3 regions of the Streptomyces sp. NPDC017448 genome follow, and region 2 is predicted to be linked to each of the others. Evidence: predicted binding sites of a transcription regulator. Region 2 holds the regulator's gene; each other region holds the start of a gene.

The links. The regulator HrcA, encoded in region 2, represses chaperone genes, less so after heat shock. The targets are predictions, from matches to a motif close to TTNGCACTCNGNNNNNCNGAGTGCNAA.
Region 1: groES (co-chaperone GroES) is a predicted target of HrcA. The motif match lies at 1,891-1,917, and genes of this name have one in related genera.
Region 3: groL (chaperonin GroEL) is a predicted target of HrcA. The motif match lies at 8,249-8,275, and genes of this name have one in related genera.

The regions. Positions count from the first base shown of each region.
Region 1 covers NZ_JBIRLM010000001.1:511,375-521,574, forward strand. The annotation lists gene ACH4K1_RS02380 (methyltransferase domain-containing protein) at 1-635, opposite strand, end outside; gene ACH4K1_RS02385 (polysaccharide deacetylase family protein) at 803-1,729, shown strand; gene groES (co-chaperone GroES) at 2,074-2,382, shown strand; gene groL (chaperonin GroEL) at 2,480-4,105, shown strand; gene ACH4K1_RS02400 (SDR family NAD(P)-dependent oxidoreductase) at 4,229-5,002, opposite strand; gene ACH4K1_RS02405 (PQQ-binding-like beta-propeller repeat protein) at 5,091-6,701, opposite strand; gene ACH4K1_RS02410 (MOSC domain-containing protein) at 6,884-7,552, opposite strand; gene ACH4K1_RS02415 (LysR family transcriptional regulator) at 7,634-8,524, shown strand; gene ACH4K1_RS02420 (WhiB family transcriptional regulator) at 8,696-9,031, opposite strand; gene ACH4K1_RS02425 (response regulator transcription factor) at 9,483-10,094, shown strand.
Region 2 covers NZ_JBIRLM010000008.1:114,045-124,244, forward strand. The annotation lists gene ACH4K1_RS15900 (nitronate monooxygenase) at 1-225, opposite strand, end outside; gene dnaJ (molecular chaperone DnaJ) at 358-1,500, opposite strand; gene hrcA (heat-inducible transcriptional repressor HrcA) at 1,501-2,517, opposite strand; gene ACH4K1_RS15915 (MBL fold metallo-hydrolase) at 2,702-3,430, shown strand; gene ACH4K1_RS15920 (DUF3097 domain-containing protein) at 3,519-4,337, shown strand; gene ACH4K1_RS15925 (ABC transporter substrate-binding protein) at 4,482-7,358, shown strand; gene hemW (radical SAM family heme chaperone HemW) at 7,438-8,679, opposite strand; gene ACH4K1_RS15935 (SpoIIE family protein phosphatase) at 8,711-10,200, opposite strand, start outside.
Region 3 covers NZ_JBIRLM010000001.1:45,555-55,754, reverse strand. The annotation lists gene ACH4K1_RS00175 (hypothetical protein) at 1-642, opposite strand, end outside; gene ACH4K1_RS00170 (ABC transporter transmembrane domain-containing protein) at 772-2,715, opposite strand; gene ACH4K1_RS00165 (lasso peptide biosynthesis B2 protein) at 2,663-3,139, opposite strand; gene ACH4K1_RS00160 (lasso peptide biosynthesis PqqD family chaperone) at 3,136-3,387, opposite strand; gene ACH4K1_RS00155 (asparagine synthase-related protein) at 3,384-5,429, opposite strand; gene ACH4K1_RS00150 (keywimysin-related RiPP) at 5,480-5,602, opposite strand; gene groL (chaperonin GroEL) at 6,464-8,086, opposite strand; gene ACH4K1_RS00140 (cold-shock protein) at 8,461-8,667, opposite strand; gene ACH4K1_RS00135 (MoaD/ThiS family protein) at 9,247-9,525, opposite strand; gene thrC (threonine synthase) at 9,561-10,200, opposite strand, start outside.

The sequences.
Region 1 (10,200 bases), on a different contig from region 2:
GCCTCCGGATCGAAGATCCGCCCGCCCGTCGCCCGGCCTGACGCGCCCCGCGCGCCCCCTCCCCGTGCGCCGCGCCGGGCCGGGTCCACGAAGACCGCGTCGTACGGGGAGGTGTCGATCTCCGTGACATCGGCGCACCGCACCTCGATCAGCCCGTCCAGGCCGAGCGCCCCGGCGTTGGCGCGGGCCACTTCGGCGGTCAGCGGATCGCGGTCCACGGCGAGCACCGAGATCCCGGCGCGGGCCAGTGCGATCGCGTCGCCCCCGATCCCGCAGCACAGGTCCGCTACGCTCCGCACGCCCAGCCCGGCGAACCGGGCCGCGCGGTGGGCGGCGACCGAGGTGCGGGTGGCCTGCTCGACCCCGTCGGGCGTGAAGAACATCCGGTGGGCGTCATCGGCTCCGAACTTCACCGCCGCCCGCTGCCGCAGCCGCGCCTGGCCCAGCGCCGCCGACACCAGCTCCGCCGGATGGGTGCGGCGCAGCCGGGTCGCGGTGGCCAGTTCGTCGGCGGGGTCGTGGTCGCGCAGCCCGGCCAGCAGCTGCTCGCCCTCGGGGGTGCGCAGCGCGGCGAAGGCGGCGCGGGCGGGGTCGTCGGAGGCGGCGGAGGAGGTCGAAGCGTTCACCCGGTCCATTGTGAGCGGTGCGCCGGGGCGACGGCGCCGGAGGTGAGGGCCCCGGGCGCCCTGTGGGCCGCCCGGGGGACCGGGCCCGGCCGCTCGCGGTGTCGGGAGGGGGCGCGGGTCGGCGGCTGGCAGGATGCGGCGCCATGCAGCTAGTACGACAAAAAGAAAAATCACCCATGAAATGGCGCGTAAAGGGCGTTGTCGTGCCGGTGGCCCTCCTGGTCGCCGCCGTCGCCTCCGGATGCGCGGCGCCGGAGAAGGGCGGGGGCGAGACGGCGGCCGGCGGTGGACCCGTGAAGCCCGCCGCCGGCCGGCAGGGCGAGGCGCCCCCGCAGGCCGGGCCTGCCCGTGCCCCGGAGACGTACGCGGAGAAGACCGCGAAGAAGCAGGCCGCCCGGGCCCTCGCCGCGAAGCGGTGGGGGCTCGCCAAGACCCCGCTCGCAGCCCCCGAGCCGCCGCGGGTGAAGCCGCGCATCACCACCCGCCAGGGGTTCGAGGTCCAGGACGACGCGGGGCTCCCACCCGTCTTCACCACGGTCCCGACCAAGGAGAAGATCGTCTTCCTGACGATGGACGACGGGGCCGAGAAGGACCCCGAGCTGCTGCGGATGATGACCGAACTGTCCATTCCCTACAGCGCGTTCCTCAGCGACTACGTCACCAACGACGACTACGGCTACTTCCGGAAGATGCAGCGGCTCGGGGTGGCCCTCAGCAACCACACCCTCAACCACCGCTACCTGCCCGGCCTCTCCGCCGCCGAGCAGAAGCGGGAGATCTGCGGCCAGCAGGAGAAGATGCTGGAGCAGTACGGGAAGCGGCCCACCCTCTTCCGGCCGCCCTACGGCAACTACAACCGCGACACCCTCGTCGCCGCCGAGTCCTGCGGGATCACCGCCGTGCCCCTGTGGGCCTCCGAGGCGTTCCCGGACCGCATGGAGTGGCGCGAGTGGGACCGGGACCTGCACCCCGGCGACATCGTCCTCACCCACTTCCGGGGCGAGGACGACTGGAAGGGCTCGATGCCCGACATGATCCGCCAGGTCATGAAGACCATCACGGACAAGGGCTACGCGGTGGCGAAGCTGGAGGACTACGTCTGACCCCGCCGCGCCCGGGCGGCCCGCCCGGGCCCGGCGTACGGCGTCGTACGGAACCCCGCGCGCCCTCCCCGCGTTGTCCCACCGGCGGCTCCGCGGAGCCCGGGTGGGGTGGCGGGGGCGGTTGCGCCGGGCCCGGGCCGGGGCGGCGCGAGGGTGGTGAATTGGCACTCCGCTTGACCGAGTGCTAATCGCGGTCATAGTCTCAGGTCTGGCACTCCCCCCTGGAGAGTGCCAGCACCACTCTGCGCGACAGGGCAGGTCCGGCACCCGCGACGACGGATCGGTCCGATCGCCTCCCACTGACTGTTAAACCCCGTGAGATCTCCGAAGGGGGAGACCGGATCGTGTCGACCACCAGCTCCAAGGTTGCGATCAAGCCGCTCGAGGACCGCATTGTGGTCCAGCCGCTCGACGCCGAGCAGACCACGGCTTCCGGCCTGGTCATTCCGGACACCGCGAAGGAGAAGCCCCAGGAGGGCGTCGTCCTCGCCGTTGGCCCGGGCCGCTTCGAGAACGGCGAGCGGCTCCCGCTCGACGTCAAGACCGGCGACGTCGTCCTGTACAGCAAGTACGGCGGCACCGAGGTGAAGTACAACGGCGAGGAGTACCTCGTCCTCTCGGCCCGCGACGTCCTCGCGATCATCGAGAAGTAATTCACCCACGTTTGCTTGTGTTCTGCGCCCCTGGCCCCCAGCGACTGACTAGCCGGGCGGCGAGGGGCGCAGTTCGTTCGAGAGGGAAGTACAGCCCATGGCGAAGATTCTGAAGTTCGACGAGGACGCCCGTCGCGCCCTTGAGCGCGGCGTCAACAAGCTTGCCGACACGGTCAAGGTGACGATCGGCCCCAAGGGCCGCAACGTCGTCATCGACAAGAAGTTCGGCGCTCCCACCATCACCAACGACGGTGTCACCATCGCGCGCGAGGTCGAGCTCGACGACCCGTACGAGAACCTGGGCGCCCAGCTCGTCAAGGAGGTGGCGACCAAGACCAACGACGTAGCGGGTGACGGCACCACCACCGCGACCGTCCTGGCCCAGGCGCTCGTCCGCGAGGGTCTGCGCAACGTCGCCGCGGGCGCCTCTCCGGCCGCCCTGAAGAAGGGCATCGACGCCGCCGTCAAGGCCGTCTCCGAGGAGCTCCTCGCGACCGCCCGTCCGATCGACGACAAGGCCGACATCGCCGCCGTGGCCGCGCTCTCCGCGCAGGACCCGCAGGTCGGCGAGCTCATCGCGGACGCGATGGACAAGGTCGGCAAGGACGGTGTCATCACCGTCGAGGAGTCCAACACCTTCGGCCTGGACCTGGAGTTCACCGAGGGCATGGCCTTCGACAAGGGCTACCTGTCCCCGTACATGGTGACCGACCAGGAGCGTATGGAGGCCGTCCTCGACGACCCGTACATCCTGATCCACCAGGGCAAGATCGGCTCCATCCAGGAGCTGCTCCCGCTCCTGGAGAAGGTCATCCAGGCCGGCGCCTCCAAGCCGCTCCTGATCATCGCCGAGGACGTCGAGGGCGAGGCGCTCTCCACCCTCGTCGTCAACAAGATCCGCGGCACGTTCAACGCCGTCGCGGTGAAGGCCCCGGGCTTCGGCGACCGCCGCAAGGCCATGCTCGGCGACATCGCCACCCTCACCGGTGCGACCGTCATCGCCGAGGAGGTCGGCCTCAAGCTCGACCAGGCCGGTCTGGACGTGCTCGGCACCGCCCGCCGCGTCACCGTCTCCAAGGACGACACGACCATCGTCGACGGCGGCGGCAACGCCGAGGACGTCAAGGGCCGCGTCAACCAGATCAAGGCCGAGATCGAGTCCACGGACTCCGACTGGGACCGCGAGAAGCTCCAGGAGCGCCTCGCGAAGCTGGCCGGCGGCGTGTGCGTCATCCGCGTCGGCGCCGCCACCGAGGTGGAGCTCAAGGAGAAGAAGCACCGCCTCGAGGACGCCATCTCCGCCACCCGCGCCGCGGTCGAGGAGGGCATCGTCTCCGGCGGTGGCTCCTCCCTCGTCCACGCCGTGAAGGTCCTGGAGGGCAACCTCGGCAAGACCGGCGACGAGGCCACCGGTGTCGCGGTCGTCCGCCGCGCCGCCGTCGAGCCGCTGCGCTGGATCGCCGAGAACGCCGGCCTGGAGGGTTACGTCATCACCTCCAAGGTCTCCGAGCTCGACAAGGGCCAGGGCTTCAACGCCGCCACCGGCGAGTACGGCGACCTGGTCAAGGCCGGCGTCATCGACCCGGTCAAGGTCACCCGCTCCGCCCTGGAGAACGCCGCGTCCATCGCGTCGCTGCTGCTCACGACCGAGACCCTGGTCGTCGAGAAGCCGGCCGAGGAAGAGGCCGACGCCGGTCACGGCGGCCACGGCCACTCCCACTAGTACGGCCCCTACCTCCCGGTACGCCCGAGGCCCGGTGCCCCCGTCGCGGGGGCGCCGGGCCTCGGTGCGTCAGGGACGCGGCGGCGGACGGCGGCGCGCCAGGGCGCCGGTACGGTACGGGGGCTACCGCGGGCCGTACTTCCGCCCCGTCCGCGAGGTGACCCCGCCGAGCAGGCCCCGCGGGGCGATCTTCACCAGCCCCATCAGCGCCTTGTAGCGCGGGTCCGGGACCGACACGGTCTTCCCCCGGGCCAGGTCCTCCAGCGCCGAGGCCACCAGCTTGTCCGCGTCGAGCCACATCCAGCCCGGGATGTTGTCCGTGCCCATCCCGGCCCGCTCGTGGAACTCCGTACGGACGAATCCGGGGCACAGCGCCATCAGCCGCACCCCCGACCCGGCCAGGTCCCGCGCCGCGCCCTGGGTGAACTGCACCACCCACGACTTGGACGCCCCGTACGTACCGCGCGGCACGAACGCCGCGACGGACGCCACGTTGACGACCCCGCCCCGGCCCCGCTCCTTCATCCCGGCGACCGCCGCCGCCGTCAGCCGCAGCACCGCCTCGCAGTGCACCTTGAGCATCGTCAGCTCATCGGCCATGGACACCTCCAGGAAGCGCCCCTTGTTGCCGAACCCGGCGTTGTTGACCAGCAGGTCGACCGGGTGTCTGCGGTCCGCGAGCCGCTTCTCGACCGCCTCGATGCCGCCGTCCGTGGACAGGTCGGCGCTCAGCACCTCGGCCTCGATGCCGTGCCGGTCGTGCAGTTCGGTGGCCTGGTCGCGCAGCCGCTCGGTGTCCCGCGCCACCAGCACCAGGTTGTGCCCCTGGGCCGCGAGCCGCCGCGCGAACGCGGCCCCGATGCCCGCCGTCGCGCCCGTGATCAGTGCAGTCGTCATACGCGGCACGTTAGTGCCCCGCGTGCTCCGACGGCGCACCCGCCTGCCGCCCCTGCTCCACCACCACGAACCGGCCCGACACCACGGGTCAGGGAGACCCCGGCGCGAAGGACAGCATGCGGGCCTCGCGCACAGGCTTGTGGTTCTCGTCCCCGCTCATGTGCGTCGGCGTCAGCACGAGCCGTCCGTCCACGTACGCGGTATGCGCGGAGAACATCTCGTACTCCCACCGGGCGGTCGCCGCCGGGTGCTTCACGACCTCCGTCTCCGTGCCGACGCCGCGCGGGCCCATCAGGAAGGTCCGGCCCGGGCTGCTGGGGCCGGCCGCCTCGTAGATGCGCATCGCGTTGCCGTCCTCCGCGCGCAGGGGGTAGAGCGTCCGCATCCGGTTGTCCTTGATCCCCCACAGGAACTTCCCGGTCCTCACGTCGTACGCGCCGACCTGGTTCTGGCCGCCCAGCATGATCAGGCCCTTGCCGACCGAGGCGCCCCGGCAGGGCTGGATGTCCCCGCCGGAGCCGGTGCCGGCGCACTCCTCGAACCCCTTGCCCCGGGCGTCGAAGGTGACGCGGTGCTTGCCTCCGGGGTCCAGGACCGTGATCCGCCAGTCGGATGCGGTGTCCTTGTCGTTGAAGATGGTGAAGACGACCGGATCCATGGAGATCAGGCTGCCGAACCTCCAGCCCGCTTCGGTCCGGTAGCGCCACAGGACCTTGCCGGTGTGCGGGTCGAGCTCGCGTACCTGGCCGTAGTTCGTGCCCCGTTCGACGGCGACCATGCACTCGGAGCTCACCAGGAGCCGGGAAGCGCCGCCCGCCACGTCGTCCGGGACGCACTTCCCCTTGTTCTCCCGGGGGATCTCGTAGAGCTTGCTCCCGTCGCTCATCCGGTAGGTGACGGCCACCATGCCCCGGGCGACGGAGAGCACGTCGCCGCTGATGGCGCTGTAGACGATGAAGGTGCTGTTCCTGTCACCGGGCTCGTCCAGCTCCTTGCTCCACCCCTGCTTCCCGGTCTTCAGATCGATCATCTGCATCTGGTTGCAGAGGTTGCTCCGCTCGTTGTCCGGCCGCTCGTGACGGAACACCACGACCTTGCCGTCCGGCGTGGGGTCGGCCGGGGTCTCGCACACGGCGGAGGGCAGCGTCACGCTCCAGAGCTCGGCGCCGTCCGAGAGCCGGTAGGCCGTGACCTTCCGGTACAGCGCCTGGACGGCGGTGTCGCCGACGATCCACAGGTCGTGGACCTTGTTGATCTGCTTGGGTATGTCGGTCTTGTCGTCGGCGATCCACGCCGCCGCCTCGCCCGGCTTCCGGGCGGCGGCGACCTCCTTCGTCGTCGGGATGTGGCTCAGCTTCGGGGCGCCCGCTGCGGGAGCGGACGGGGACGCCGAGGCGGAGGGGCCCGGCGACTTCTTCGCCGCGGGCTTCGCGGGCTCGCCCCGCCCCCAGTCGGTGAGGCCGTACACCCCGCCCGCCACGACCGCGAGCACCAGCGCCACGACGGCGGCGACGACCGGGCCCCGGCCGAACCGGCGGCGGCCCGGCGGCGGGGGAGGCGTCGGCGGCCCGTAGCCCGCCCCCGCCGGCTGCGGCGCCCCGTGCCCCTGCGGCGTACCGGGCTCCGAGACGTACGGATTACCGGGGACGGGCTGCTGCGGCGGGCCCGGCGTGTACCAGGGCTGCTGCGGGTCGGGCATGGTCTTCTCCCTGAGACGTGCCGCTCGGCTCGGCATCTGATGAACGGGCGCGGGTCACTGGTGGGGGACGCGCCGTGCTCCGCTCCAGTTCCCGGCCGACACGCCGCGCTTCCAGCGGGGGTGACCCCGCGTCACCGGTCGGCGGCGCCGACGGCCTCGTACGGGCCCGTACCGCCGCCGCCTCAGCCCTGCCGCCCGGCGTACTCCCGCGCCTTGCGCAGCGCCTCGGGGTGCAGCGCCTCCCCGGCGGCCAGCAGGGCGGGCAGCAGGGTGCGTTCGGTCGTCACGGCCCGGAACTGCAGGGCGGCGGTGACCTCGTGGTCCGGCCGGTGCACGATCTCGACGGGGTCCCCGGCGCGGACGGTCCCCGGCTCGACCACCCGCAGATAGGCGCCGGTGACGCCCTGCCGGGTGAACCGCCGGACCCACCCCTGCTCGCCGAGGTGGCCGGCGAAGGTCCGGCACGGAATGCGCCCGGAGGTCACCTCCAGCACGAGGTCCGTCCCCACCCGCCAGCGCTCCCCGATCAGCGCGCCGCTGACGTCGAGGCCCAGGGTCGTGAAGTTCTCGCCGAACACCCCGTTGGCGAGCGTCCGGCCGCCCAGTTCCCGCTCCCAGGCGTCCAGGTCCTCACGGGCGTAGGCGTACACCGCCTGGTCGCTGCCGCCGTGGTGGCGCAGGTCGCACACGGTGTCCCCGGCGAGACCGCTCCCGCCGGACCCCTTGGGCCCCGGGTCGCGCACCTCGACGGGGCCGTCCACCGGTCGTTTGTCGATTCCGGTCAGCCCCTGCGGGCCATCGGTGTGGGCGGAGCGGCGGGGGCGGCCGGTGTTCACGGTCAGCAGCTTCATGCGGTCACGCTAGCCGTCCCCCGCCCCCAAGTCATCCGAGATCAACGGGCTCCCTCCCCAAGCGTTCCTTATAGTGGAGGGGTGATCGAAGCCCGCCACCTCCGTGTCCTGCGCGCCGTGTCCACCACCGGCTCGTTCTCCGCCGCCGCCCGCGAACTCGGCTGCACCCAGCCCGCCGTCAGCCAGCAGATGAAGGCCCTGGAGGCGTCGGCCGGGACCACGCTGCTGATCCGCACCGGGCGCGAGATGCGCCTCACGCAGGCCGGCGAGGCGCTGGTACGGCACGCGACGGGCATCCTGGCGGGGCTCACCGCCGCCGAGGAGGAGATCGCCGCCATCGCCGGGCTGCGGGCCGGCCGGGTCCGCCTGGTCTCCTTCCCCAGCGGCAGCTCCACCCTGGTCCCGGGGGCGCTGGCCGCGCTGCGGGCCGAACACCCCGGCACCCGCGTCTCGCTCGTCGAGGCGGAGCCGCCGCGCTCGGTGGACCTGCTGCGCGAGGGCGACTGCGACATCGCCCTGGCGTTCCGCTACGGGGCGGGCGGCGGCGAGTGGGACGACCTGGTGGTCCGGCCGCTGCTCACCGACCGGCTGATCGGCCTGCTCCCGGAGGGGCACCGGCTGGCGGAGGCGGAGAGCGTGTCCATCGGGGAGCTGGCCGGGGAGTCGTGGATCGCGGGCTGCCCGCGCTGCCGCCGTCAGCTGGTCGAGGTCTGCGAGGAGGCCGGGTTCGCCCCGCGCATCGACTTCGCCACCGACGACTACCCGGCGGTGATGGGCCTCGTCGGGGCCGGGCTCGGGGTGGCGGTGCTGCCGGAGCTGGCCGTCGAGACGGTACGCCCCCAGGGGGCCAGAGCCGTGCCGGTCGAGCCCGCCATCGAGCGGGAGATCGTCGCGCTGACCCTGCCGGACCTGGCCCGGGTTCCGGCGGTGGCGGCCACGCTGGACCAGCTCGCGCGCACGGCCGCCCGCTGAGACCGTGCCGGGCCGTGCCGAGCCGTACCGCCCGGCGCCGGCCGCGAGGGGGCGCGGGCCGGAGGACGGAAGGTCCGGAAGGCCGCAGGCGCCGGGGGCGGAGAGCCCGGAGGCCGGAGGGTCCGGAGGCGTCGAAGAAACGTTTCTGCGTTCACATGGCGCGCTCGGGGGTCAGGTGGCGCCGGGGCCCGGGGACGCGGGGTTTCCCGCGGCGGCGGTGATCAGCCGGGTCCGGGCCCGGCCCATCAGCTCCTCGCGCTCGTCCTCGGTCAGGCCGCCCCACACGCCGTAGGGCTCCCGTACGGCCAGGGCGTGCGCGGCGCACTCGGCCCGTACCGGGCAGCGCATGCACACCTCCTTGGCGGAGGTCTCGCGAGCGCTGCGGGCGGCGCCGCGCTCGCCCTCCGGGTGGAAGAACAGGGAGCTGTCCACGCCGCGGCAGGCGGCGAGCAGCTGCCAGTCCCACAGGTCTGCGTTGGGTCCGGGAAGGCGGGAGAAATCTGCCATTGCTTGTCCCCTCGGAGCTGTGCTGCGTCGGAAGCGGCATCTCGACCGTCTGGGATCGACGGCTGCGGTGTGCGGACCGTCGGTGCTCGGTGTGACCGAAGTCTCGACCGTACATCTACGGTGTTAGTAGATGTAAATATGACTGATTGCGAATCTAGCCATAGACACCCTCGAAAGGGAAGAAAAGCTGCCAAATAGGGCACGCCGGAGGGTGAAGATCAAGTTGAGGAGTGAAACATCCGCGCCGCTCTCCTCCGTGTTCGGACCTTCACGTAGAGTGCCGAACTCGGCCGCCCGACCCGTAACTCTTTCGAGTGACCGTCGTTAAGGGAACGGATGCGGTTGACGAATATCCGGCTCGGGCACATGTCCGAGGGGGTCGACCGCACAGGTGACGACTTGATTCAGCCTGGAGGCTCAAGGTGACGCGCATCAGCTGCGGAGGACGGTCATGACATCCGTTCTCGTCTGCGACGACTCCCCGCTCGCCCGAGAAGCGCTCCGTCGCGCGGTGGCCACCGTGCCCGGCGTCGAGCGCGTGACGACGGCTGCCAACGGCGAGGAAGTCCTCCGCCGCTGGGGCGCCGATCGTTCGGATCTGATTCTGATGGACGTACGCATGCCCGGGCTGGGGGGTGTGGAGACGGTCCGCCGCCTGCTCTCCGCCGACCCCGGCGCCCGGATCATCATGCTGACCGTCGCCGAGGACCTGGACGGTGTCGCGCTCGCGGTCGCCGCCGGGGCCCGCGGCTACCTGCACAAGGACGCCTCGCGCGCCGAGCTGCGGGCCACGGTCACCCAGGCGCTGGCCGACCCGACGTGGCGGCTGGCCCCGCGCCGGCTGAGGTCCGCCGAGATGGGGGCGGCCCCCACGCTGACCGCGCGGGAGATCCAGGTGCTCGAAGGCATGAGCCACGGTCGTTCCAACGCGGAGATCGGCCGGGAGCTGTTCCTGTCCGAGGACACCGTCAAGACCCACGCCCGGCGCCTGTTCAAGAAGCTCGGGGCCTCGGACCGCGCTCACGCGGTGGCCCTCGGGTTCCGCTGGGGCCTGGTCCGCTGAGGGCCGGCCCGGACCGCGCCCCGTCCGCCGCTCCGCGGGCGGGGTCACGGAGCGGGCCCGCCGCCCCGCACCCCGCATGAGGGCGCCGGCTCCGGCGCCATGTGAC
Region 2 (10,200 bases):
GACGGGCTGCGGCATGAAGAGGTTGACGCCGAACGGTCCGGCGGTGAGCCTGCGGACCTCTTTGACCTCGTGGTACATCCCGTCCGCCGTCTTGTACCCGGCGGCCAGGAATCCGAGCCCGCCGGCCTCGGTGACGGCCCCGGCGAGCCGGGGTCCGGACGCGCCGCCGGCCATCGGGGCCTGCACGATCGGATACCGGCAGAGATCGGTCAACTCGGAGGACATGACCGCATCGTGCCACGTCCCGCACAACGGGGCCGAATCAGCCAGTCGCCTGCCTGACCGGTTCCCCTCCGTACGCCGCACCGCCCGCCGGTAGGAAACCGGCGGGCGGTGCGGTGAAAGGCGGAAAGCGGTTCAGCGGCCGTTGAACGCGTCCTTCAGCCGGGAGAAGAGGCCCTGCTGGCCTGGCTGGAATTGACCCAAGGGTCGTTCCTCGCCGCGGAGCTTGGCCAGCTCCCGCAGCAGCCGCTCCTGCTCCGGGTCGAGCTTGGAGGGGGTCATCACCTCGACGTGCACGATCAGGTCGCCCCGGCCGCCGCCGCGCAGGTGGGTGATCCCCCGCCCGTGCAGCGGGACCGACTGGCCGGACTGGGTGCCGGGCCGGATGTCGATCTCCTCCACGCCGTCCAGCGTCTCCAGCGGGCACTTGGTGCCGAGGGCCGCGGCCGTCATGGGGATGGTGACCGTGCAGTGCAGGTCGTCGCCGCGCCGCTGGAAGACCGGGTGCGCCAGCTCGTGGATCTCCACGTAGAGGTCGCCGGGCGGGCCGCCGCCGGGGCCGACCTCGCCCTCGCCGGCGAGCTGGATACGGGTGCCGTTGTCGACGCCCGCGGGGATCTTGACCGTGAGCGTGCGCCGCGAGCGGATGCGGCCGTCGCCGGCGCACTCCGGGCACGGGGTGGGCACGACCGTGCCGAAGCCCTGGCACTGGGGGCAGGGCCGCGAGGTCATGACCTGGCCGAGGAAGGACCGGGTGACCTGCGAGACCTCGCCGCGACCGCGACACATGTCACAGGTCTGGGCGGAGGTGCCGGGGGCCGCGCCCTCGCCGCTGCAGGTGGTGCAGACCACGGCCGTGTCGACCTGGATGTCCTTGGTGGTGCCGAAGGCCGCCTCGTTGAGGTCGATCTCCAGGCGGATCATGGCGTCCTGGCCGCGCCGGGTCCGCGAACGGGGCCCGCGCTGCGCCGCGTTGCCGAAGAAGGCGTCCATGATGTCGGAGAAGTTGCCGAAGCCGCCGGCTCCGAAACCGCCCGCCCCGCCACCGCCGCCGCCGTTGGCGGAGAGCGGGTCGCCGCCGAGATCGTAGACCTGCTTCTTCTGCGGGTCCGACAGCACCTCGTAAGCGGCGTTGATCTCCTTGAACCGCTCTTGGGTCTTCGGGTCCGGGTTGACATCCGGGTGCAGCTCGCGGGCGAGCCGGCGGAATGCCTTCTTGATCTCGTCCTGGGAGGCGTCGCGGCGCACGCCGAGTACGGCGTAGTAGTCCGTGGCCACTTACGACTCCGCCAGGATCTGTCCGACGTAACGTGCCACTGCGCGTACCGCTCCCATCGTTCCGGGGTAGTCCATGCGGGTCGGTCCGACCACGCCGAGTTTGGCGACTGCCTCGTCGCCCGAACCGTAGCCGACCGCGACGACGGATGTGGAGTTGAGCCCCTCATGGGCGTTCTCGTGCCCGATCCGTACGGTCATGCCCGAGTCCGTCGCCTCACCGAGCAGCTTCAACAGGACGACCTGTTCCTCCAGTGCTTCCAGCACCGGCCGGATCATCACCGGGAAGTCGTGTCCGAAGCGGGTGAGGTTGGAGGTGCCGCCGATCATCAGCCGCTCCTCCGTCTCCTCGACCAGGGTTTCGAGGAGGGTGGAGAGAACCGTGGAGACCGTCCCCCGGTCCTCGCTGTCGAAGGATTCCGGCAGCTCCCGCACCAGGCGCGGGACATCCGCGAAGCGGCGTCCGACGACCCGGCTGTTGAGCCGGGCCCGCAGATCCGCGAGCGATGCCTCGCCGAACGGCGCGGGGCAGTCGATCATACGCTGTTCGACCCGGCCGGTGTCCGTGATCAGGACGAGCATCAGCCGGGCGGGCGCCAGCGACAGCAGCTCCACGTGCCGCACCGTCGAACGGGTCAGCGAGGGGTACTGCACGACGGCGACCTGCCGGGTCAGCTGCGCGAGCAGCCGCACCGTCCGGCCGACCACGTCGTCGAGGTCGACCGCGCCGTCGAGGAAGTTCTGGATGGCCCGGCGCTCGGGCGAGGAGAGCGGCTTGACGCCCGCGAGCTTGTCGACGAAGAGGCGGTACCCCTTGTCGGTCGGGATGCGTCCCGCGCTCGTGTGCGGCTGGGCGATGAAGCCCTCCTCCTCCAGCACCGCCATGTCGTTGCGGACGGTGGCCGGGGAGACCCCCAGCCGGTGCCGCTCGGTGAGCGCCTTGGAGCCGACGGGCTCCTCGGTGCCGACATAGTCCTGGACGATGGCGCGCAGCACTTCGAGTCTGCGTTCGCTGAGCATCGCGCACACCTCCAGCTGTGGTTCTCCGGTGTCCCTGTCTGGCACTCGGCGCGTGCGAGTGCCAGCAATCCCGTCGCCAGTGTACGGGGGTGGGGTGGGGCCGGGGCAAGGGCGACCGGCCCCGGCCCGCCGGGACCGCGCAGGTCGTCACCGCCGCGGGGGCCGATGCCGATAGCGTCCCGGCATGGACGTCGCTTGGGAAGACTTCGGATGGGAGCGGTTGGGCCACGGTGCCGGAAGGCGGCGGCTGCCCGGCTGGGACGCCACCGCCGGGCTGGTCGCCGGTGCGGAGGGGGTGCTGCTGTACGACACGGGTTCGACGCTGCGCGAGGGCGTCGAGCTGCGGCGGCAGGCCGAGGCGCTGCTCGGCCGCAGGGTGACGCATATCGCACTGAGCCACCCGCATTTCGATCACGTCCTGGGCACGGCGGCGTTCGCCGGGGCCCGGGTGTACGGCGCGGTGGGCCTGGGCGGCCTGCTGCGCGACGGGGCGGAGGACCTGTACGCGTCGGCGGTGCGCCACGGGGTGGCGGAGGACGAGGCGGCCCGGTCGGCGGACACGCTGGTGGCCCCGGGCCACGAGGTGAGCGGTGAGTGGGCGCTGGACCTCGGCGGCCGCCGGGTGCTGCTGGCGAACGTGGGCCCCGGCCACAGCGGCCACGACCTGGCGGTCCTGGTGCCGGGCTCGGACGGCGAGCCGCCGGTGGTGTTCTGCGGGGACCTGGTCGAGGAGTCGGGCGAGCCGCAGGCGGGCGACGACGCGGTCCCCTCGCGCTGGCCGGGCGCGCTGGACCGGCTGCTGGAGCTGGGCGGCGAGGACGCGCTGTACGTGCCGGGACACGGGGCGGTGGTGGACGCGGCGTTCGTCCGGGCGCAGCGGGCGGAGCTGGCGGAGCGGTTCGCGGTGGCGTGAGGGCCGCCGGGGAGCACCGCGCGAGGGCGTGCGGCGCTCCGGGGCGGCGGGCCGCGCTCCCCGGCGGCGCGCCGATTATCGTCGGGCCATGCGCAGCTACCAGCCGGACCTGACCCCGCCGTGGAAGCGGTCCGCCCCCGTGCCCGAGGTGCCCGCCGAACCCGATCTGGTCGTGGAGGAGGTCGCCACCGGTTTCTGCGGGGCGGTGGTCCGCTGCGAGAAGACCGCCCAGGGTCCGACGGTGACCCTGGAGGACCGCTTCGGCAAGCACCGGGTGTTCCCGATGGAGCCGCGCGGCTTCCTGCTGGAGGGCAAGGTCGTCACGCTGGTACGCCCTTCGGCGGGCGGCCCCGCGCGCCCCGCCCGTACCGCCTCCGGTTCGGTGGCGGTGCCCGGGGCGCGGGCACGGGTGGCCCGGGCCGGCCGGATCTACGTGGAGGGCCGGCACGACGCGGAGCTGGTGGAGCGGGTGTGGGGCGACGACCTGCGCATCGAGGGCGTGGTCGTGGAGTACCTGGAGGGGATCGACGACCTCCCGGCGATCGTCGGGGAGTTCGCACCCGGTCCCGACGCCCGGCTGGGGGTGCTGGTGGATCACCTGGTGCCCGGCTCCAAGGAGTCCCGGATCGCCGCCGAGGTGACCGGGGACCACGTGCTGGTGGTGGGCCACCCCTACATCGACGTGTGGGAGGCGGTGAAGCCGTCCTCGGTGGGGATCGACGCCTGGCCGGCGGTGCCGAAGGGGCAGGACTGGAAGACGGGCGTGTGCCGGGCGCTGGGGTGGCCGGAGAACACCGGGGCGGCCTGGCAGCACATCCTGTCCAAGGTCCGCAGCTACAAGGACCTGGAGCCCCAACTCCTGGGCCGGGTGGAGGAATTGATCGACTTCGTCACTGTTCCGGACTGATGTCCGGGGGCTGATCCCGGTCCGTCCGCGACGATCACGTGCCGATCCCTAGGAATGCCTGCGTCCCACACGCACCATCGGTTAGAGGTGGGAGCGGGCAGGCGGTTCACGGGCCGGAGGGCTCACGGGGGAAGGGCACGGGCGATGGCGCGCGAGGTCTGGCGGGACAGTGCGGACAACGAGGCGGCGTCGGCCGTCTTCCACCTGATGCAGCAGCTGATCGACCGGTACCGGGTCAACCGGCCGGTGATGCCGCTGGTGGTGGTCCAGGCGGCGGACGCGGCGGCCGGGCCGGAGATCGACGCGCGGGTGGAGCAGCTGGTCCACCAGGTGCACCGGGCCAACGAGTTGCGCCGGGTGCCGGTGCGGCTGCTGGACGGCGAGGGGCCGACCCCGTACGAGGCGGCGCTCGGCATGGTGCGCACGCTCTCCGAGAAGCCGTGGGAGACCCGCGAGAACACCCAGTACAAGAACTTCTCCTTCCCCCGCTCCCGGCTGCTCGGGGCGATCGAACAGGCCACCGCGGCCGTGGTCGAGCAGTCCGCCGGGAACACCTCCGAGGTCCGCGAGGAGCGGATACTGGAGCAGTTGAGCCGGTTGCGCTGGCGGTCGGGTCGGCCGCACGGGGCGACCCGGTGGGACGCGCTGCGGCAGTCGGTGCGGCCCGAGACGTTCGTCGGCGCGCTGTTCATCGCCCTGCTCAGCGTGTTGCTCGGGGAGATCGGCTGGCTGCTGACGGCCCTGGTGGCGGCCACCGCGCTGATCGGGCTCGCCGTGGTGGGGCTGGCGAGCCGGGCCGCGCCGCCGCTGCTGTGGCTGCGCCGGGCGAGCCGCTGGTTCGCCACCACCTCCTCGCTGGCCGCGTCCAGCACCGGGTACCCATCGGACGGCTGGTCGTGGTTCTCGCCGAGCGGTTCGTGGCGGGTGATCCGGGCCCGGGCGGCGGCGGTCGCGGAGCGGGTGGCGGACGCGGGGGCGGGCGACGAGTACGCGCGCCAGTTCCACCTGGAGCTGCGGGTGCAGGCCCTCCTGGAGGACCTGCGGCACAACTACCGCCCGCACTCCCTGGACTGGCGGCGCAGCAAGCGCACGGTGCCGCCGGTGGTGTTCCTGCCCCGGGCCACGCAGGACAACGGCGGCATCCTGCTGATCAACGCGATCAACAACGTGCGGTCGCGGCGCAGCGAGGTGGATCCGCTGCTGCTGCTCGCCTCGCTGCCGGCCCCCGAGATCATGCGGCACACCCCGCCGCTGCCCCCGGAGCGGCCGGGCCCCGGATCGCCGACCGGTTCCTCCGGGGCACGGGCCCGTTACGAGCGCTGGGTGGACGACCTGAGCCTGGGCCAGTCGCCGGTGGCGGCGGCGACCCTGGCGTGGGTGCTGCTGCTGCCGCTGTCGACCGAGAAGCTGACCCATGAGCACGCGCACGCCCAGCTCGTCACCTACCGGGTGCGGCGGACGTGGGCGTGGTGGGTGATGTCGCGGGCGGCCGTCGCGGGGGTCGTGGTGGGCTCGCTGCTGGGGGCGTTCCTGTGGGCGGGGCACTGGCGCGACACCTACTGCCACGGTCCGCTGACCGACCGCAACACGGACGCGGTCTGGGCGGGGCGGGGCGAGGACCGGGAGTGCGTGGGGGTGGCGACCGTGCCCGAGGTGCTGTTCGCGGGCGGCAACGACCTGGAGCTGAACGGGGCGGGCAAGGGCATCACGTTCGAGCGGATCGAACGGGCGATCCGTGAGGAGAACGACGACATCGAGGCGGACGACGCGTATGTGACGGTCGTGTACGCCGGTCCCCTCACCGCGCCGGGCAACGACCGGGAGGCCACCCGCAAAGGGCTGGAGGAGCTGACCGGCGTCTACCTCCAGCAGCGGGCGGTGAACAAGACCGTGCGCCGCTCGGTGAAGCTGCGGGTGCTGACCGCCAACGGCGGCGAGGGCATGCTGCGGCAGCTCACCGCCGTACGGAAGATCATCGAGGTGGCCCGGCGGGATCCCACGGTGGTCGGCGTGGTCGGGCTCGGCCGCAACACCGAGGAGAGCGACGACGCGGTGAACCTGTTGCGCGAGGCCGGGCTGCCGGTGGTGAACACGACGAACTCCAGCAGCGACCTGCCCCGCGACTTCCCCAACTACTTCGGTCTGGCGGCGACGGACGAGGAGCAGACGCACGTGCTCGGGCTGGTCGCCCGGCAGATCGCGAAGGAGCTGGACCGCCCGCACGCGGTCGTGCTGTCGCGCGAGGGCCGCAACGGGGACCTGGACCGGTACACCGCCGAGCAGCGGGCGGCGGGCAAGGAGATGCTGCGCAGGTCGGGGTTCTCGCTGGGCGACGACGTGGAGTACGACCTCGCGGGCGGGGCGAGTCTGAACGCCCCGCTGACCACGATCTGCCGGGCCGAGAGGGTGCCGGACGCGCTGTACTTCGCCGGGCGGGTCGAGGACGTGCCGACGCTGATGCGGGGGCTGTCGGAGACCACCGGGTGTTCGGACCGGCGGATGACGGTGTTCACCGGGGACGATCTGACGAAGGGCACGTTCGACGACTCCACCTCGATCGCCGCCAACGTCACGCTCTACCACTCCTCGCTCGCCCCGCTGGACCGGGGGAAGAACCTCGGTTTCTACGGGGACGCGTACCGCACCCTGCGGCGGCTGCACCCCGAGGGGGAGGTCACGGCGCTGGCCTCGGGGCGTCCGGCGTACGAGGACGACCTGTTCGCCAGCGGGCAGACCGTCATCTCCTACAGCGCGACGGCGGCCCTGTACGACGCGGCGGCGCGCGGCGACAAGCGGCGGAGCGCGGCGGAGACCTGGGCGACGCTGCACACGGTGGACCTCAACAACATGCCCACGGGGACGATCTCGTTCAGCCGGGCGCGGTCCTCGGTCTCGGACAACGTGCACGGCCTCAACATCGTCAAGGTGGTCCGGCCGGGGCCGAGCGCCGAACGGACCCTGGTCTGCGGCAAGCCAGCCGGGGTCGCCCCGCCGCTGACGGCGGAGGAGTGCGAGCCGTGAGGTCCGGGCTCGCGGCTCGGGCCGGGGCCGCGCGCCGGGCGGAGGGCCGCACGCCGGGCAGCCCCCGCCCCGGCCCGCCTCAGTCGACCAGGTCGCGGACGACGGCGTCGGCCAGGAGCCGCCCGCGCAGGGTGAGGACCGCGCGGCCCTTCCCGTACGGCTCCGGCTCCAGCAGCCCGTCGTCCAGGGCGCGGCGGGAGGCGGCGAGGCCGTCGGGCTTCAGCAGGTCGAGCGGGCAGCCGTCGATCAGCCGGAGCTCCAGCAGGATGCGCTCGACCCGGCGGTCCTCCTCGCTCAGCACCTCGCGGCCCGCGCCGGGCGAACGGCCCTCGGCGAGCGCCTGGGCGTACGCGCCGGGGTGCTTCACGTTCCACCAGCGCACGCCCCCGACGTGGCTGTGCGCTCCGGGGCCCGCGCCCCACCAGTCGGCGCCGCGCCAGTACAGCTCGTTGTGCAGGCAGCGGCCGGCCTCGGTGGTGGCCCAGTTGGAGACCTCGTACCAGTGGAAACCGGCGGCGGCGAACGCCTCGTCCGCGATGAGGTAGCGGTCGGCGTGCGCGTCGTCGTCGGTCATCGGGATCTCGCCGCGCCGGATGCGGTGGGCGAGCCGGGTGCCCTCCTCGACGATCAGGGCGTACGCGGAGACGTGGTCGGGGCCCGCGCCGATCGCGGCGTCGAGGCTGGCCCGCCAGTCGTCGTCGGACTCGCCGGGGGTGCCGTAGATCAGGTCGAGGTTGACGTGGTCGAAGCCCGCCGCGCGCGCCTCGGCGACGCAGGCCTCGGGGCGGCCGGGGGTGTGGGTGCGGTCCAGGATCTTCAGGACGTGCTGCTTGGCGCTCTGCATGCCGAAGGAGACCCGGTTGAAGCCGCCCTCGCGCAGGGCGGAGAGGTAGGCCGGGTCGACGGACTCGGGGTTGGCCTCGGTGGTGATCTCGGCGTCGTCGGCGAGGCCGAACTCCTCGCGGATCGCCGCCAGCATCCTCACCAGGTCGGCGGCGGGCAGCAGGGTGGGGGTGCCGCCGCCGACGAAGACCGTGCGGACCGGGCGGGGGTCGTCGCCGAGGACCTTGCGGGCCCGGCGGACCTCCTCGATCAGGTGGGCGGCGTAGTTGTCGCGGGAGGCCAGGGCGCCGCCGGAGCCGCGCAGCTCGGTGGCGGTGTAGGTGTTGAAGTCGCAGTAGCCGCAGCGGGTGGCGCAGTACGGGACGTGCAGGTAGAAGCCGAGCGGGCGGTCGGCCGCGCCTTCCAGGGCGTGGCGGGGCAGCGCCCCGTCGTCGGGTACGGGTTCACCATCGGGCAGTACGGAAGGCATACCGCCCATTGTCGCCCGTCGCGAGGGCGTAGTGCTCCGCTCACTCCGCGTGCAGGACCAGCAGGGCCATGTCGTCGTCCGGGGGCTGCTCGGCGAACTCGTGGACGGCCCGCCGCAGCCGCTCGGCGGTGGCGTCGGCGGGCAGCCCGGCGCAGCCGGAGAGCGCCCGGGCCAGCCCGTCCCCGTCGTCGAACATCAGCGGGCCCGACCGCCGCTCGGTCACCCCGTCCGTGACGCAGAGCAGGGTGTCCCCCGGCGCGAGGCCGAAGACCTGGCTCTCGTACGCCACGTCCTCGACGACCCCGAGGAGCACCTGGGGTTCGGCGGCCGGGCGTACGGAACCGTCCGGGCGCAGCAGCAGCGGCAGCGGGTGCCCGGCGCTGGCCACCGTGCAGCGGGCCCCGCCGCCGGGGAGCGGCACGACCTCCCCGTACAGCAGGGAGAGGAACCGGGGCTGGGCGCCGTCGTGGAGCTGCCGGCCCCCGGCTGCGGCGACCATCAGGGCGGCGGCCTCGGCGGCCTCCATCGCGTCGTCCAGGAGCAGCCGGTTGAGCCGGTCCAGGACCTCCCCCACACCGAAGCCCTCGCGGGAGAGGAGCCGCAGCCAGGGGCGGGCGAGGCCGGTGACGACTGCGGCCTCGGGGCCGGAGCCCTGGACGTCGCCGAGGACGAAGCACCAGCGGTCGCCGGGGCAGGGGAAGACGTCGTAGAAGTCGCCGCCGACCACGCCGTCGTCGCTCGGCTCGTAGACGAGGGCGCTGGTGACGCCGGGGATCTCGGCGACCTTGCTGGGGAGCAGTCCGCGCTGGAGGATGCGGCTGATGGTGGCCTGCCGGGTGTAGGCGCGGGCGGCCCCCACGGCGGGGCCGAGCCGGCGGACGAAGTCCTCGATGAGCGAGGCGACGGCCTCGGGCACCCGGGCGACGCCCTCCCGGCCGACGAGGACGGTGCCGAGCGCCCGGCCCCCGGCGGTGATCCGGAACGCCAGGGCGGCGCCGTCGCGGCGACCGGGGTGCGGGGCGTCGTCGGCCCCGCCGGGCAGGGGGGCGGTGCCCGTCCCGTCCGCCTCCGTCGGCGGGACGGGCCAGGGGACGGGGACCGGTACGGGGCCCGGCCCCGCCGCCGGGGGGAGTTTGAGGGGAGCCGCCTCCAGGGCGGTGCGCAGGGCGTCGGCGTCGGCCTCGTCGCTGTGCCAGACCCGGGCGAGGCGGGGTTCGGCGGCCGGGCCCCCGCCCTCGGGCTCCAGCCAGATCGCGCACCAGTCGGCCAGCCGGGGCACCAGGAGCTGGCCCGCTATGGCGGCCACCAGGTCCTCGTCGAGCTGCCCGGCGAGCAGGTCGGACGCCTCGGCGAGGAAGGCGGGGGCGCCCCGGCTGTCCCAGACCGTGTCGTCGCGCTCGGTGCGCCGGGCGGCGGGGGCGAGGAGTCCGGCGGCGCGCAGACCGCGTCGGAGGGCGTCCCCGTCGGGCGGGGCGGCCGGGACGCTCCAGTCCTCGACGGGGAGGCGGGCCCAGACCGTCTTGCGACCGG
Region 3 (10,200 bases), on a different contig from region 2:
GGCCTCCTCCCGCCGCTCCACCGCGTGGCCGGCCAGTTCGCCCACGCCGAGGACGAGTTGCTCGGCCACCCACCGGTTCGGCTCGTGATCGAAACGGTCCCGGATGCGGTCGATGACGTCATCCGCCCGGTCGGTGGCCCCCGCGAGAACCGACACCGCCCCGGCCCGTACGGTTTCGTCGTCGCCGGCGAGCTGCGGCAACAGGGCGTCGACCGCTCGGTCCCAGGCCGCCGGCCAGGCGGCGGGAGCGGTGGGCCGCCGCCCTCCGAGCTTCGGGTCGGGCCGCGCGGCGCGGGCGGCGTTGTGGGCGCGGGCCAGAACGGCGAGCGTGGCGAGGAGCTGCCGACGCACCTTCACCGCCGGATCCGCTATCGCCTGCACGAGGAACGGAAGCACTTCGAGCGCCGCGTCCCGTACCGAGCCGCCGTCGCCGCAGCACGCGAAGTGGAGGTCCTCGCAGGCGTCTTCGGCCGTCTGCCGGTCGGGCGACCAGAGGCGCACCAGCAGGTCCGGGCCGTACTGCCCGGAGCCGTAGGGATCGACCACCTTCGACCAGTCGACCTCCGCGGCGAACCGGGCGATCAGCTCCGCGCCCGCGCCGCACCCGCCGCCCGAGGACCCCACCCCTTCCAGGCCCTCCACTCCCTCCACTCCTTCCGCGTCTTCTACGTCCTCCACCTCCCCCAGGACGGGGAGGCCGCCGTCTCCGCACCCCTCACCGCACGCCCCTCACCGCACGCCCCACACGGCACGCCCCTCACCGCGCGCCCTTCACCGTGCGTCCGCCGCCAGCTGCGTCGTCGCCAGTTCGCGGTACAGCTCGTCCTCCGCGATCAGCTCCTCGTGCGTGCCCGCGCGGCGGACCCGGCCCTCCTCCAGGACCACGATGCGGTCCGCGTGCCGGACCGTGGACAGGCGGTGCGCGATGACCAGCACCGTCGTCCGACCGGCCAGTTCGAGGATCACGTCGCGCAGCGCCTGTTCGTTGACCGCGTCCAGTTGCGAGGTCACTTCGTCGAGGAGCAGCAGGCGGGGGCGGCGCAGCAGGGCGCGGGCGATGGCGATGCGCTGGCGTTCTCCGCCGGAGAGGGTGACGCCCCGGTGGCCGACCGCCGTGTCCAGCCCCTCGGGCAGCCGCTCGACCAGGGCGTCGAGGCGGGTGCGGGCGACCGCCGACGCCAACGCCTCGTCGTCGGCGTCCGGGGCGGCGAAGAGCAGGTTCTCCCGCAGCGTCCCGGCCAGGACCGGCGCGTCCTGTTCCACGTACGCCAGCGCGCCCCGCAGCTCGGCCAGCCGCCAGTCCCGGATGTCCCGGCCGCCCACGGTGATGGTGCCGCCGTCGTGGTCGTAGAACCGTTCCAGCAGGCTGAACACCGTGGACTTGCCCGCCCCCGAGGGGCCCACCAGCGCCACCATCCCGCCGGCCGGGACGTCGAAGGTCACCCCCAGGTGGGCGGGGGCGCGCTCGTCCCCGTACCCGAAGGCCACGTCCTGGAAGGCGACTCCGAGCGGGGCGGCGGAAGCCTCGTTCCGTACGGGTGCGGGGGGCGCGGCCGGTTCGCCGGGCAGGGACTCCACCTCGTCGATCCTGCGTACGGCCGCCAGCCCGCTCTGCAGGCCCGTCCACCCCTCGACCAGGCCGCCGATCGGGCCCATCAGGTAGAAGAGGTACAGCAGGAACGCGATCAGCGACGAGATCTCCAGCGAGCCGGAGGCCACCCGTGCGCCGCCCACGCCCAGCACCGCCAGGAACGCCAGCTGGATCGACATCATCATCGTGACGTCCGAGACCGACGACCACCGCGCCACCGCGACGCCCCGGTCGTGCGCGTGCCGGGCCGCCGCCGCCACGGCCGCCGTCTCCCGCTGCTCCGCCCCGCTCGCCTTGACCGTGCGGAACGCCTGGAGCACCCGGTCCAGCGCCGCGCCCATCGCGCCCACGGACTCCTGCGCGCGGAGCTGGGCCCGCTGGATGCGCGGCATCAGCAGGGAGGTCACCGCACCGATGCCGACGATCACCACCAGCGTCACGCCGAGCAGCGTCAGGTCCATGTACGCCATGAAGGCGATCGTCCCGAGCAGCATCAGCACGCTGTTGAACGACTCGACCAGGCCGCTGGAGAGGACCGTACGGAGAAGGGTCGTGTCGCTGGTGACGCGTGACTGGAGGTCGCCCGGCGTCAGCCGGTCCACCGCCGGAACCTTCAACCGCATGATCCGGCCCACGAGTTGGTCGCGCGCCCGGAGGACGACGCCCTCGCCCGTACGGGCCATGAGATAGCGCCCGTACGCGGAGAGGCAGGCCCCGGCCAGCACGAGCACGGTCAACGCGACCAGCGGGCCGGCGGGCGAGCGGTCCGCGGCGAACGCGTCCACCGCGTACTTCGCCGTCAGCGGCATCGCGAGCCCCGCCCCGGAGCCGGCGAGCGAGAGCAGGCCCGCGCGGACGAGAACGCCCCGGTGCGGGCGGACGCGGGCGAGGAGCAGCCGGAGGGGGGCCGGGCCCCGCGTTTCGGGGGTCTCGGAAGCCTTGCCGGCGGCCTCGGAAGCCTCGCCAGGGGCCCCGGAAGCCTTGCCGGGAGCCTCGGAAGCCTTGCCGGGGGCGTCGGAAGCCTTGCCGGGGGCCTCTCCCCCCTCAGCCGTACCGCTCGGCTTCCCCTCCTCAGGCGGCCCGCTCCGCCCCGCGCCTGCCGTCGTCCCCGCCGCCGTGCCCACCCGGACCCCCTCCGTCTGCCGTCACCACCATCAAGGGACGCAGATCGGCCGGTTCCGCCTGCTCCCCGACCGTACGGCCCCCCGCCTGTACCCAAGCATGCGGGGAGAACGGCGGCGCCGCCCGCACCCCCGCGCACCAGTCGGGCCAGACGCCGGACATCCGGCAGGCCAGGGCGATGGCGACCGAGCGCGGCAGGCAGCCGTAACGGCCCGCGCAGCGGCGGCTGGTGGAGACCACCGCCTCGAACACCTCCAGCGTCTCCGCGTACGAGGCCGGGCGGGCGCCCCGGGCGCACCGGGCCAGCACCCGGCGCAACCGCCCCGGCTTGAGACGCGCCAGGACGAACGCGGCGGCGATGGCCGTACGCAGCCGTACCCCGCCCGCTCCCGCGCCCCGGCGCGGCATCGTCATCTCGGTGGTCATGCGTGCAGGATCCTCGCCTCGACCAGCTGACGGGTCAGCTCCGCGACATCCGACTCCGCCTCGGCCCGCTCGACGTCGAACGCGGCGAGAATCCGCTCCACGGCGGTCTCGGGCGGGTGCCCGGCGGCCAGCGTGTCGACGACGATGACGCTGGTGTCGTTCAACTGCCAGTAGCTGCCGTCGTTCTCGTCGAGGAGCACGCCGCCGTACTCGGTGGTGGTGACGGCGATGCCTTTTCTGAGCTTCACAGGGATGCCTCGCTGGTACGGGTACGGGTAGGGGCAGGGGTCCGGTGGGGCGGGGGCGCAGGCCAGGCGTTCTCGGCCGTGCGGAGCCAGGTCTCCCCGGCCACGGTGGAGCTGATGGAGTGCTCGACCAGGACCGGTGAGAAGGGTTCGGCGGCGAGCCGGAGCAGGCGGCGGCCATCGACCAGGCCGCGTTCGGCGAGCCGGGAGCCGGTCCACAACTCCGCCAGCTCCGGGCCGTGTTCGCGCAGGCCCTGGTGTTCGTCGGAGGACATGTGGTCCTTCGTGGTCCGGGCCAGCAGCGCGTCCGGGACCACCCCGCGCATCGCCTCGACGAGCAGCGGCTTGTAGCGCCAGGGGCTGATCCGGTCCTGGAGGCGTACGGCGAGGGTCGCCTCCAGGACGCGGTCGTCGTAGAAGGGCGCGGCGACCGGCAGCCCGATCGTCGTGCCGATCTCCTCCATCGCCTGGAAGTGCCGGGCCCCCATCCGTACGGCGTCGATGTCGACGTGCCGTCCGCGCCACGGGTCGATCGGTTCGGCGTGCTCGGCGGCGGCCCGGAACTCCTCGGTGATCAGGGCGTTGGCGTGCTCGGTGAACCAGGGGCGCAAGGACTGCCGCACCCCCCAGGAGAGCAGCGGGGTCCGGGCGACCGGCTGGGGGGCGGCGGTGACCGCCCCGGCGAGCCAGCGGGGGAAGGCGGAGCGGTCCAGCAGGGCCTTCACCGTGGGCAGGAGCGGCCAGCCGAGCTGGTGGCGCAGGCCGCCGAGGTGGCTCCAGGCGGTGAACGGGTTCCCGTGGAAGAGGTCCTGGTAGGCGTGGGGCAGGCCCAGGAAGAGTTCGTCCCCGCCGTAGCCGGTGAGGTGGTAGCGGGAGCCGGTGGCGCGGGCGCGGCCGAGGAGGAGGTCCGCCCGGGCCCGGCCGGGGGCGACCGGGAGCGGTTCGTCGTTCAGCTCGGCGGCGCAGGAGGCGAGATCGGCGTAGAAGTAGGGGGCGTCGGCGGCGGGGACGACGCGGTGGTCCAGGACGGGGTCCGCGTGACGGCCGGCGGAGGGGCCCGTCCGGCGGGCGTGGGTGGAGGCCGGGTGCCCGGCCGGGGCGGGAGCCGTGCCGCGATCGTCCTGCCCGGCCAGCTCGACCGCCCTCCGCGCCCATGTCTCGTCCTCGCTGTAGCGGTCGCGGGCGGCCACGGTGAGCAGCGAGAGCCGCTGCGGACCGGTGGCGCGGGCGGCGAAGGCGAGGGCGGTGGAGTCCAGGCCCCCGGACAGTTCGCAGCTGATCCGGTCCAGACCGCCGACATGGGCCCGTACGGAGGCGGCGATGGCCTCACCGAGCGCCCGCGCCCCCTCGGCCAAGGGGAGTTCGGCGGGCGGCGGCTCCCACCAGCGGTGCTCCGTGGGGCCGGGGGCGGCGGCCGTGCCCGGTGCTGCGGCGGGCAGGGCCAGACCGTACCCGGCGCCGGTCTCGTGCACCCCGCGCCACACGACACGGCGGCTCAGGGGGTGCGGCAGGAAGTCGAGCATGCGCAGGGCCAGCGCACCGTCGTCCAGGGGGGCGTCGATCAGCCGGGCGAGGACGGCGGGGCGGTCGGAGGCGATGGTTCCGGCCTGGGGGTGCCGGGCGTGATAGACGCGGCGCAGCCCGGAGGCGGTGCCTCTGATCCAGGTCTGCCCGGAGAGCCGGGCGATCACGTGGTGGAGGCCGGGCAGCCGGGCGAGACGGCGCTCCAGGGCGGTCCGGTCCCGGGCGCCCTCCAGAAGGCCGGAGAGCACGGCCTCGGGAACGCGGTCGGGGCCGATGAGCACGAGGGCGTCGTCGCCCCGGCGGAGGTGGCTCACCCTGCGGAACGCCGGACGGGCGACGACCCAGGGCCGGCCGGACGGGTGGGCTACGGTCAGGACGTCGCCCCCCGTCGCGGCCCGCCCGGCCGGGTCAGGGGCGGCGAACCGCCCGGCCGGCTCCTGTACGGGAAGCCGCCCGGCCACCGCCGCGCCCGCCGCGCTGTCCGGCAGAACGACGAAGTAGTCACGCAGATGGCCGGGCATGTTCACCTTCCGGAAGTTCTCGTACCTCGCACAGGAATCCGGGGTCCGGATCAGATGATGCGGCGGACCCAGTACTCCTTGTACGAGCCGTAGAAGTAACCGGCGGTCTTCTTCGAGAAGTCGCCCTGCTTGAACAGCGACGGCTTCACGTAAGCCTTCTTCTGCTGCTTCACGAGATCTCCCCTTCCAGGTGACGGAGTACAGCTATGCCCCATATGCGTCTGCATAACTGGCGTTATCCATGCGACTGGTGTTCACCATGTGAACACCAGAGCCATCATGTCCCTCTGCGGAACCGGTACGCATGGTTCCGACTCACCGCGTGAATTTGGCCGGATAGCGTGAGCGGCAAAGGGCGGAGGCCGAGATTCCGGCCCGGGGCGCACAACCGTCCGGTCAGCATGTGCAGTCGCACACCGAGGGCGCGCACCACTGAAGTGGAGTGGACCAATAAGGGGCCGGGGCCGCCGGATCGGTCGGTGAGCTGCCGGGAGAGGGAGGCGCTACCCGCATACCCGCAGAACCGCCCCCGGGGCTTCCTGCCCGCCTCCGGGCCCGCATTACCCCACGCGCGACGGGCACGCCACCGACTTCGGCGAAACCGCACCGGCCCGTGCTGCCGTACCGCGAAGATCGCGGCAAGACATCATTCGGCCACGCCGAACGCCCACAGCGACCGTCCGACTACCGAGCGGCCCGGCGTTCCCGGGCCGAACCCCTCCGGACCCGAGGCCGAGCCCCCTCCGCACCCGAGGCCGAGCCCCTCCGGACCCCGGGCGGGCCTCTCCGGACCACGGGCGGAACCACGGCCGAGCCCTCTCCGGACCACGGGCGGAACCCCGGACGGACCACCTCCTCCTGCCCCCCGCAGCCGCAGCCACTCCCCAGCCGCAGCCACCCCCACAGCCGCGCCACACCCGTGCCCGCCCCCGCTCCCGGCTTGCCGGCCCCGCAGACGCCTCAGGGGCGGCACCTCCGTGAAGGAGGTACCGCCCCTGAGGGACGTACGCGGAACTTCGCGATCGGCAGGCCGATCAGAAGTCCATGTCACCGCCCGGCATGCCGCCCGGAGCGGCCGCGCCGGCCTTCTCGGGCTTGTCGGCGATGACGGCCTCGGTGGTGAGGAACAGCGCGGCGATGGACGCGGCGTTCTGCAGGGCGGAACGCGTGACCTTCGCCGGGTCGAGGATGCCCTCGGCGATCATGTCGACGTACTCACCGGTCGCGGCGTTCAGGCCGTGGCCGATCGGGAGGTTGCGGACCTTCTCCACGACGACGCCGCCCTCGAGACCACCGTTGACGGCGATCTGCTTGAGCGGGGCCTCCAGCGCGAGCTTCACGGCGTTGGCGCCGGTCGCCTCGTCGCCCGTGAGGTCGAGCTTCTCGAAGACGGCCGAGGCCTGGAGCAGAGCCACGCCACCACCGGCGACGATGCCCTCCTCGACGGCGGCCTTGGCGTTGCGCACCGCGTCCTCGATGCGGTGCTTGCGCTCCTTGAGCTCCACCTCGGTGGCGGCGCCGGCCTTGATGACGGCCACGCCGCCGGCCAGCTTCGCGAGGCGCTCCTGGAGCTTCTCGCGGTCGTAGTCCGAGTCGGAGTTCTCGATCTCGGCACGGATCTGGTTGACGCGACCCTGAACCTGGTCGCTGTCACCGGCGCCGTCGACGATCGTCGTCTCGTCCTTGGTGATGACGACCTTGCGGGCGCGGCCGAGCAGGTCCAGGCCGGCGTTCTCCAGCTTGAGACCGACCTCCTCGGAGATCACGGTGCCGCCGGTGAGGATGGCGATGTCCGCGAGCATGGCCTTGCGGCGGTCGCCGAAGCCCGGAGCCTTGACGGCGACGGACTTGAAGGTGCCCTTGATCTTGTTGACGACCAGGGTGGAGAGCGCCTCGCCCTCGACGTCCTCGGCGATGATCAGCAGGGGCTTGCCCGACTGCATGACCTTCTCCAGCAGCGGGATCAGGTCCTTGACGCTGCCGATCTTCGAGTTGACGATCAGGATGTACGGGTCGTCGAGCGACGCCTCCATACGCTCCATGTCGGTGGCGAAGTACGCCGAGATGTAGCCCTTGTCGAAGCGCATACCCTCGGTGAGCTCCAGCTCCAGACCGAAGGTCTGGGACTCCTCGACGGTGATGACGCCTTCCTTGCCGACCTTGTCCATCGCCTCGGCGATCTTGGCGCCGATCTCGGTGTCGGCGGCGGAGATGGAGGCGGTGGAGGCGATCTGCTCCTTGGTCTCCACGTCCTTGGCCTGCTCCAGCAGAGCGGCGGAGACGGCCTCGACGGCCTTCTCGATGCCGCGCTTGAGGGCCATCGGGTTGGCGCCGGCGGCAACGTTGCGCAGACCCTCGCGGACGAGAGCCTGGGCGAGAACGGTGGCGGTGGTCGTACCGTCGCCGGCGACGTCGTCCGTCTTCTTGGCGACCTCCTTGACCAGCTCCGCACCGATCTTCTCGTACGGGTCCTCGAGCTCGATCTCCTTGGCGATGGAAACACCATCGTTGGTGATCGTGGGCGCGCCCCACTTCTTCTCGAGGACGACGTTACGGCCCTTGGGGCCGAGGGTGACCTTGACGGCGTCGGCGAGCTGGTTCATCCCGCGCTCGAGACCGCGCCGTGCCTCCTCGTCGAACGCGATGATCTTGGCCATGTGAAGTGGTCCTCCCGGACAGGGGTGGATTGCTCCGGACCGAGAGGCGCCCGCGACGGACGGCCTGCCGTGTGGTGGTTCCTTGCCCCACCGCACCTGCGGACCTCACCGGCCCGGTCCAAAATTCTGTCACTCTCACCTGGAGAGTGCTAACGCCAATGATTAGCACTCGACCCCCGAGAGTGCAAGCGCCTCGGGCGAGTACCCGCCAGGCGGTCCGGGGCCGCGGGGGCGCGACAGGGGGCCGTCGGCCGTACGGCCCCCGGGGGGGCTCCGCCGCCCCCGGACGCGCGTAGGGCCCGATCCCCGGCTGGAGCATTCCCGGGGTCGGGCCCTACGTGCGTGAGTGGTGTCGTCGGACGACCGTGCCGAGCTCAGCCGACGGCGAGCTTGACCATGTCGGCCTGGGGCCCCTTCTGGCCCTGCGAGATCTCGAATTCAACTCGCTGACCCTCTTCGAGGGTGCGGTACCCGTCCATCTGGATCGCGCTGTAGTGGACGAAAACATCCGCACCACCGTCGACCGCGATGAAGCCGTACCCCTTCTCCGCGTTGAACCACTTGACGGTGCCCTGAGCCATGCCTAACTCCCCTATTACTGGCCCTTGCACGGGACCGCACTTCGCGGGCCCGGGTCGCGACTCACCCTCCGACAGGAGAGGGTGCGCGGCGCCGCAGCGCGTCGACCGCGGCCGAATGTATCCGTCCAACTGCCCTCTGCAACAGGTCAATCGGACGAGAAATCTGGGCGCGCTTGAACACGCGAATATGCGGGTTTCCTGAGATTTACGGGCAAGTCGGGCCAGACAAAGGGCACTTAAACCGCAAGAGGTTCACGTACTTTGGCTGCTTCTTATCGGGGCCGGGCGCATTCTCATATGCGGGCGGCACGAGCAGCGAACGGGGCTTCCCCAACTGTACCGCGCTCAACCATGCAGAATTGCCCCCTCCGCTTCTGGAGCGGAGGGGGCAACTGAGGTCACACGAAAGCACCATGGCCGCACGGGGCCCGACGGTCCCGCAGGGCTCGACGGTCCCGCGGAGCCCGGCAGCCCCATGGGGCTCGGCAGCCCCACGGGGCTCGGGCCGGGCCGGCTCAGCCCGGATCGGACCGGCCCGGCCCGAGGCGGCTCGGCCCGGATCGGCCCGCCCGGGACGGTTCAGCAGCCGCCGGCGACCGCGGGGATGATCGAGACGCCCGCGCCGTCCGGGGTGGCCGCGTCCAGGCCGCCCTCGAAGCGCACGTCGTCGTCGTTGACGTACACGTTGACGAAGCGGCGCAGCTTGCCCTGGTCGTCCAGGACGCGGGCCGCGATGCCCGGGTGGTCCTTCTCCAGGGACTCGATGACCTCGGAGAGCTTCGCTCCCTCCGCCGTGACCTCGGCCTGGCCGCCCGTGTAGGTGCGGAGGATGGTGGGGATGCGGACCTTGACGCTCATGACGGACGCCTTTCTCGGTGCTGCGGTCGGGATGGTCAGGCGGAGGCGAGGCCCGCGGCGCGGAACGCGTCCAGGCTCGGCTTGATGGTCGCCGTGGCCTGCGAGGTGGGGGCGACCGCGTCGAGCGTCTTGAGGCCGTCGCCGGTGTTCAGGACGACGGTGGTGAGCGCCGGGTCGATCACGCCGGCCTCGACCAGCTTCTTCGTCACGCCGACGGTCACCCCGCCCGCCGTCTCGCCGAAGATGCCCTCGGTGCGGGCCAGCAGCTTGATCGCGTCGACGACCTGCTCGTCGGTGACGTCCTCGACCGCGCCGCCGGTGCGGCGGGCGATGTCCAGGACGTACGGGCCGTCCGCCGGGTTGCCGATGGCCAGCGACTTGGCGATGGTGTTCGGCTTCTGGGGCCGTACGACGTCGTGGCCGGCCTTGAAGGCGGCGGAGACCGGGGAGCAGCCCTCGGCCTGGGCGCCGAAGATCTTGTACGGCCTGTCCTCGACGAGGCCGAGCTTGATCAGCTCCTGGAACCCCTTGTCGATCTTGGTGAGCTGGGAGCCGGACGCGATCGGGATGACGATCTGGTCGGGCAGCTTCCAGCCGAGCTGTTCGCAGATCTCGTACGCCAGCGTCTTGGAGCCCTCGCCGTAGTACGGGCGGAGGTTGACGTTGACGAAGCCC